DNA from 2 places in the Variovorax sp. UC74_104 genome. Region 1 is predicted to be linked to the other one. Evidence: predicted binding sites of a transcription regulator. Region 1 holds the regulator's gene; the other holds the start of a gene.

The links. The regulator HrcA, encoded in region 1, represses chaperone genes, less so after heat shock. The targets are predictions, from matches to a motif close to TTAGCACTCNNNNNNNNNGAGTGCTAA.
Region 2: ACHMXA_RS09415 (co-chaperone GroES) is a predicted target of HrcA. The motif match lies at 1,793-1,819, and genes of this name have one in related genera.

The regions. Positions count from the first base shown of each region.
Region 1 is NZ_CP171978.1:6,060,902-6,064,297, reverse strand. It holds gene ACHMXA_RS28600 (recombinase family protein) at 471-1,001, shown strand; gene hrcA (heat-inducible transcriptional repressor HrcA) at 1,025-2,032, shown strand; tRNA gene ACHMXA_RS28590 (tRNA-Ile) at 2,064-2,140, shown strand; tRNA gene ACHMXA_RS28585 (tRNA-Arg) at 2,222-2,298, shown strand; tRNA gene ACHMXA_RS28580 (tRNA-Arg) at 2,416-2,492, shown strand; gene greB (transcription elongation factor GreB) at 2,549-3,124, shown strand; gene ACHMXA_RS28570 (bifunctional (p)ppGpp synthetase/guanosine-3',5'-bis(diphosphate) 3'-pyrophosphohydrolase) at 3,132-3,396, opposite strand, start outside.
Region 2 is NZ_CP171978.1:2,025,448-2,028,843, forward strand. It holds gene groL (chaperonin GroEL) at 1-1,379, opposite strand, end outside; gene ACHMXA_RS09415 (co-chaperone GroES) at 1,411-1,701, opposite strand; gene ACHMXA_RS09420 (methyltransferase family protein) at 1,985-2,686, opposite strand; gene ACHMXA_RS09425 (SLC13 family permease) at 2,843-3,396, opposite strand, start outside.

The DNA of each region.
Region 1 (3,396 bases):
GTCTATCACTTCACCACGGTGCTCTACACGGGCCTGACCGGCGAGGAATAGCGGAGGGGTATGGGGTGAAACCCCATGGCGGGACCGTCGATCAGGCCGGTCCCGTCGATGAGGTCGGGGCGATCCGGCGTCATCAGGGCAAGGGCCTTGTATGGGCGGGGCGGTCTGGGGGTCGATCAGGCGCAGGCGACAAGCCGCGATGCGCGTGGGTCGAAAGGGCAAGGCTGAATTCGTGCTTGCAAAGCAAACGGCTGTTTGGCTGTTCCGTAGCCCTTTGGGCGGAGGCTGCGGCCCACGTGCACCCCGACGAGAGATTGCCGTAGGAAACCGCAGGTTTCTGGAGGGAATCTCGCCCCCATTTCGACAGCTGCGGCAGAGTCATTCGAGCCACCGGAGGGGTGGCTTTTTCATTGGAGGGAGCAATGTTTGTTGGGTATGCGCGCGTGAGTACGGCTGAGCAAGAGGCAGATTTGCAGCTTAGAGCGCTGAAGAGGTATGGAGTGAGGAAGGTGTTTTGGGAGAAAGGTTCGGGCGTTGGTCCTCGTCCGGAACTGCAGAGGCTGCTCGAGTCTCTGAGGGAGGGGGATACGCTCGTGGTCTGGAAGCTGGATCGCATAGCCAGGTCTATGCAGGAGGTGCTGCGCGTTATGGACGTGCTCAAGGGGCGGGGTTGCGGCTTCCGATCCCTGACGGAGCCTATCGATACATCGCACTCGTTTGGAGAGCTTGCTCTTCAAATGATCGCGGCGTTCGCCCAGTTTGAGCGGAGTCTGATACGGGAGCGCTGTGAGGCTGGGAGGGTTGCCGCGAAGGCTCGGGGGGTGCTGTTTGGTCGCCGGCCGTTGGTGGTTGATGAGCACTCTGCGGCGTGTGCGATGCTTTATCGTGCCGGCTTCACCATCCGGGAAATTGCCGAAATGCTAGACGTGTCCTACACGGGTGTGCGGTCGGCGTTGGTGCGCGAAGGCGTGTCTTTTCGGCCGCGCTTCGTGAGATTTTGAAAGTACAACACTAAAATCTTGCAATGCTGGACGACCGTGCCAAGTTGCTGCTCAAGACGCTCGTCGAGCGCTACATCGCTGACGGGCAACCCGTGGGATCGCGGACGCTTTCGCGTTCGTCGGGGCTCGATCTGTCGCCGGCAACCATCCGCAACGTCATGTCCGACCTCGAGGCGCTGGGGCTGATAGCCAGCCCGCACACCTCGGCCGGCCGCGTTCCGACGCACCGCGGATATCGGCTTTTCGTGGACACCATGCTGACCGCCCAGCGCGAGCAGATGACCGCGCCGAGCCTCGCGCCCGACCAGCCGCAGAAGGTGATCGCCAATGCGGCGCACCTGCTGTCGAACATGTCGCAGTTCGTCGGCGTGGTGATGGCGCCGCGGCGCGCGTCGGTGTTCAAGCAGATCGAGTTCCTGCGGCTGTCGGAGCGCAGGCTGCTGGTGATCATCGTCTCGCCCGATGGCGACGTGCAGAACAGGGTGATCTTTCCGGAGGCCGACTACTCGCAGTCGCAACTGGTCGAGGCCTCGAACTACATCAACGCGAACTATGCCGGGCTGACCATCGAGCAGGTGCGCGACCGGCTGCAGTCCGAGATCGAGAAGCTGCGCGGCGAGATCGCCACGCTGATGCAGGCAGCCGTGCAGGTCAGCTCGGAAGTGCTGACCGAGGCAAAGGAAGACGACGTCGTGATTTCCGGCGAGCGCAACCTGCTGTCGGTGAGCGACTTCTCCAGCGATATGGGGCAGCTGCGCCGCGCCTTCGAGCTCTTCGAGCAGAAGGCCCAGCTGATGCGCTTGCTGGACGTGTCGAGCAAGGCCGATGGCGTGCGGATTTTCATCGGCGGCGAAAGCCAGGTGGTGCCGTTCGAGGAGCTTTCGATCGTCAGCGCGAACTACGAGGTCGACGGGGAGGTCGTGGGCACGCTGGGCGTGATCGGGCCGACGCGCATGCCTTACGACCGCATGATCCAGATCGTCGACATCACGTCGCGCCTCGTGACCAACGCACTGAGCCATCGCAAGTAGGCCCGTCGGCGCGCATAGAATCGTTGCGCGTGGGCCGTTAGCTCAGTTGGTTAGAGCAGCGGACTCATAATCCGTTGGTCGCTGGTTCAAGCCCAGCACGGCCTACCACCACTCCCTTGACGATTCGATCCCGCATCTTTCGTCGTGCTTTCGGGGAGCAGCCCAAAACAGGCTATAATCGAGAGCTTAGCGGCTGTAGCTCAGCTGGATAGAGTACTTGGCTACGAACCAAGGGGTCGTGGGTTCGATTCCTGCCAGCCGCACCATCTTGAAATGCCCGGGAGATTCGTCTTCCGGGCATTTTCTTTTTCGGGTTTCGATTTATTCAATTTGCCCGAATAGTTCGAGAGAGGGCTCCAAAGCGGGCTATAATCGCTAGCTGTGCGGCTGTAGCTCAGCTGGATAGAGTACTTGGCTACGAACCAAGGGGTCGTGGGTTCGATTCCTGCCAGCCGCACCACTATAAAGAAAGCCCGCAACGCGAGTTGCGGGCTTTTTTCTTTTCGGAGGATCAGCGTGAACAAGGCATTCACCAAGGAAACGGATTCCGACGGAGACGACGACGGCGCGGATGGCGCCCTGCCACCGATTCCCGCGGGCGGCAAGAACTACATCACCCCCGACGGCTACGCGCGCCTGCGCGACGAGCTGCTGCACCTGATGGACGAGGAGCGCCCGAAGATCGTCGAGACCGTCCATTGGGCCGCCAAGAACGGCGACCGCTCGGAAAACGGCGACTACCTCTACGGCAAGAAGCGCCTGCGCGAGATCGATCGCCGCATCCGCTTCCTCACCAAGCGCCTCGAGATTGCGGAGGTCACCGATCCGTCTGTGCACCATGGCCGCGACCAGGTCTTCTTCGGTGCCACGGTCCTTTATGCCGACGAGGCCGGCGAGGAGCGCAGCGTCACCATCCTGGGCATCGACGAGGCGGAGAGCGCGAAGTCGCAGGTCAGCTGGATTTCGCCGATCGCGCGGGCGTTGCTGAAGGCGCGCGAAGGGGACGTCGTGAAGCTCGTCACCCCGGGCGGGGCGCACGAGGTCGAGATTCTGTCCGTGAGCTATCCGGCGCCGCGCTCGGCCACTGACTGACGGCAGCTCAGGGCGCGGGAACCGTCCTGGAGGCGGTCAGCACCGATGCCGTGCGCCGCGCTGCTCGCAGCACCGCATCCAGATGCGCGCGGTCGCGCACGGCGATCACGAAGCGCAGGTCGGTCGAATCCTGCGGGGTTTCGTCGGCCATCTCCACGTGCGTGATGTCGGCTTCCGCATCGGCCAATGTGGCTGCGACACGCGCCAGCACACCCTTGTCGTTGCGCACGGTGATGACCACGCCGGTCTCGAACGCGCGCGTCGGCTCGTCC
Region 2 (3,396 bases), 2.4 Mb from region 1:
CCGGCGTTGTTCACGATTTCGCGCAGGGGAGCTTCGATGGCCTTCAGCACCAGCTTGATGCCGGCGTCTTGATCAGCGTTGTCGCCCTTGACCTTGTCGCCCACGGCTTGCTTGGCACGCAGCAGAGCCACGCCGCCGCCGGCAACCACGCCTTCTTCCACTGCAGCGCGGGTGGCGTGCAGGGCGTCTTCGACGCGAGCCTTCTTTTCCTTCATTTCGACTTCGGTGGCAGCGCCGACCTTGATCACGGCAACACCGCCGGCCAGCTTGGCCACGCGCTCTTGCAGCTTTTCACGGTCGTAGTCGCTCGTGGCTTCCTCGATCTGCACGCGCACTTGCTTCACGCGGGCTTCGATGTCGGCAGCAGCGCCGGCGCCGTCGATGATGATGGTGTTTTCCTTGCCCACTTCGATGCGCTTGGCCTGGCCCAGGTCGGCCAGCGTCACCTTCTCGAGCGTCAGGCCCACTTCTTCAGCGATGACCTTGCCGCCCGTCAGGATGGCGATGTCTTCCAGCATGGCCTTGCGGCGGTCGCCGAAGCCAGGAGCCTTGACGGCCACGACCTTCAGGATGCCGCGGATCGTGTTCACCACCAGCGTAGCCAGGGCTTCGCCTTCGACTTCTTCGGCAATGATCAGCAGCGGACGGCCGGCCTTGGCGACTTGTTCCAGCGTGGGGAGCAGGTCGCGGATGTTGCTGATCTTCTTGTCGAACAGCAGCACGAAGGGGTTGTCGAGCAGCGCCGATTGCTTCTCGGGGTTGTTGATGAAGTAGGGCGACAGGTAGCCGCGGTCGAACTGCATGCCTTCGACGACGTCGAGTTCGCTTTCGAGCGACTTGCCGTCTTCGACAGTGATCACGCCTTCCTTGCCGACCTTGTCCATCGCGTCGGCGATGAGCTTGCCGATGGTTTCATCGCTGTTGGCCGAGATCGAGCCGACTTGAGCGATTTCCTTCGACGTGGTGGTGGGCTTCGAGGCCTTCTTCAGCTCTTCGACCAGGGCCGACACGGCCTTGTCGATGCCGCGCTTCAGGTCCATCGGGTTGATGCCGGCGGCCACGTACTTGAAGCCTTCGCGAACGATGGCTTGAGCCAGCACGGTCGCGGTGGTGGTGCCGTCACCGGCGTTGTCGCTGGTCTTGGAGGCCACTTCCTTCACGAGCTGGGCGCCCATGTTCTGGAGCTTGTCCTTCAGTTCGATTTCCTTGGCGACCGACACGCCGTCCTTCGTGACGGTGGGGGCGCCGAACGAGCGCTCGAGCACCACGTTGCGGCCCTTGGGGCCCAGGGTCACCTTGACTGCGTTGGCCAGGATGTTCACACCCTCGACCATGCGTGCGCGGGCTTCGCCGCCGAAGACTACGTCTTTTGCTGCCATGTTCTATTACTCCGAATGGGGATCTGTTGAATTACTTCTCGACGACTGCGAACAGGTCGTCTTCCTTCATGACGAGCAGCTCGTCGCCGCCGACCTTGACGGTCTGGCCGCTGTACTTGCCGAACAGGACGCGGTCGCCGACCTTCACGGTCAGAGCGGCCAGTTCGCCCTTGTCGTTGCGCTTGCCCGGGCCTACGGCCAGGACTTCACCCTGATCGGGCTTCTCGGCGGCTGCGTCGGGGATCACGATGCCCGATGCGGTCTTGGTTTCGCTGTCAACACGCTTGACGATCACGCGATCGGCCAAAGGACGAAGTTTCATTGCATCTCCTGGATGTATGGATAAGAAACGGGTTTGTGGTCGGGTGCCGGACCGGGGACCGGCAGCCCATCGACTGGAAGCGAGGCCGTTGTTAGCACTCATCAGCAGCGAGTGCTAATCATAAGGGCAATCGATGACGTTTCAAGGATGCGGGTGGGCTTGTCGGTAGGGCTGTGGGTCCGCTGGGATGCGGCACCGGGCATTCATGACCGCGCCAGAACGCCAATCGGAAATTAAATCCGGGTAAAAATGAGCGCAAAGAGGTCGATGGACAGCCCTGCGGTTACCAGAGCCCGGGAACCAACCTCCAGCGGACACGATGGACGTAGTCCGCATACCCGTAAAGCTCGGCCTGCAGCAGGCGATCTTCCCAGGAGGTCCGCAAGACCAGGACGGCCGAAGCGAGCGCCGCAGGGGCGAGCGCCCAGAAGGAGCCCAGCGCAAGTGCCATGCCGAAGAACAACGCAAGCGCTGCGGCATAGCCCGGGTGGCGAACGAACCGATAGGGCCCTGCATCGATCACGCGCTGCTGGCGTTCGGACTGGATGCGCACGCCAGGCTCGAAGAACGGATTCACGGCCTGTGCCCACGCGGTCAGGGCGATCCCGCCGAGCAGCGCGATGTAGCCTAGCACCATGAGCCAAACAGGGACCTCCGACCAGTGATGGCGCCCGGCATCGAGTGCCGCCACGGGGAGGATGGCCACCATCGCGGGAAGAATGACCGCGAGCAATGCCTTGTCCCAACCCTTGGTGCCCGGCTGGATGCGGCTGCGCGCGCGATAGATCAGCGGATTGACCCGCGCGAGCACCATCGCCGAGACGCCGAAACCAAGCACCAGCACTGCGAGGAACACCCATCCTGGGCGCCAGCCGATCGAGCCTGCAGGCAGGAAGACGAGCGCGAGCAACGCCAGGGGCGACCCGATCGCGTAGGCGATCGCCATGCGGGGAGAGATCGATGGCGGTTCCTTGGGTGCTTCCATGGTTTGGCGACTTTGACACGGCCTTCGCCATCTCCGGGCACTGCTTCGAGTAGCCCCGCCAGTGCTGCTGGGAATGATGTGTTCGGGAGGCCGTGGCTGGCGCGTGCGCGAAAAGGGGCGGGAGGGGAGGAAGCGATTGTCTCCCCGCCACCGCTGTCACCCCAGCCGCAGCAGCGCCGCCGAGGCTGCGCACACCAGCAGAAACGGAATGCTGATGCGATGGAACTCGCTCAGCCCATTGGGCAGCTTCGCCAGCCGCAGCGCGATCAGGTTGGCCAGTGAGCCCAGCACGCAGCCGAAGCCGCCTACGCTCACCCCGGCCGCCAGGGCGGGCAGGTCGCGCACGTGGCCGTCCAGCAGGATGGCCGCTGGCACGTTGCTGATGAACTGCGAGGTGACGATGGCTGCGAGGTACGCACGCCAGCCCTCGGTGATTGGCCAGTGGCCCAGCAGCGCCACCACCGCAGGCAGTTCCGCCAACTGCCGCAGGTCCACGAACATCAGCGCGATGATCGCCAGCAGCGCCCAGTCGATGCCGCGCAGCACACGCGGATAGCTCAGCAGGAACACGCCGAACACCACGCCCAGGCCCGCGAGCAGCCAGTGCCGGTCGAGCGCGATCACGAAGCCGATGAAGAGCAGCCCCGACAGCGCCAGCATGCGCGGCTGTACCGCCGCCGCTTCGGCCTGCGGCTTGAGCTCGATTGGCG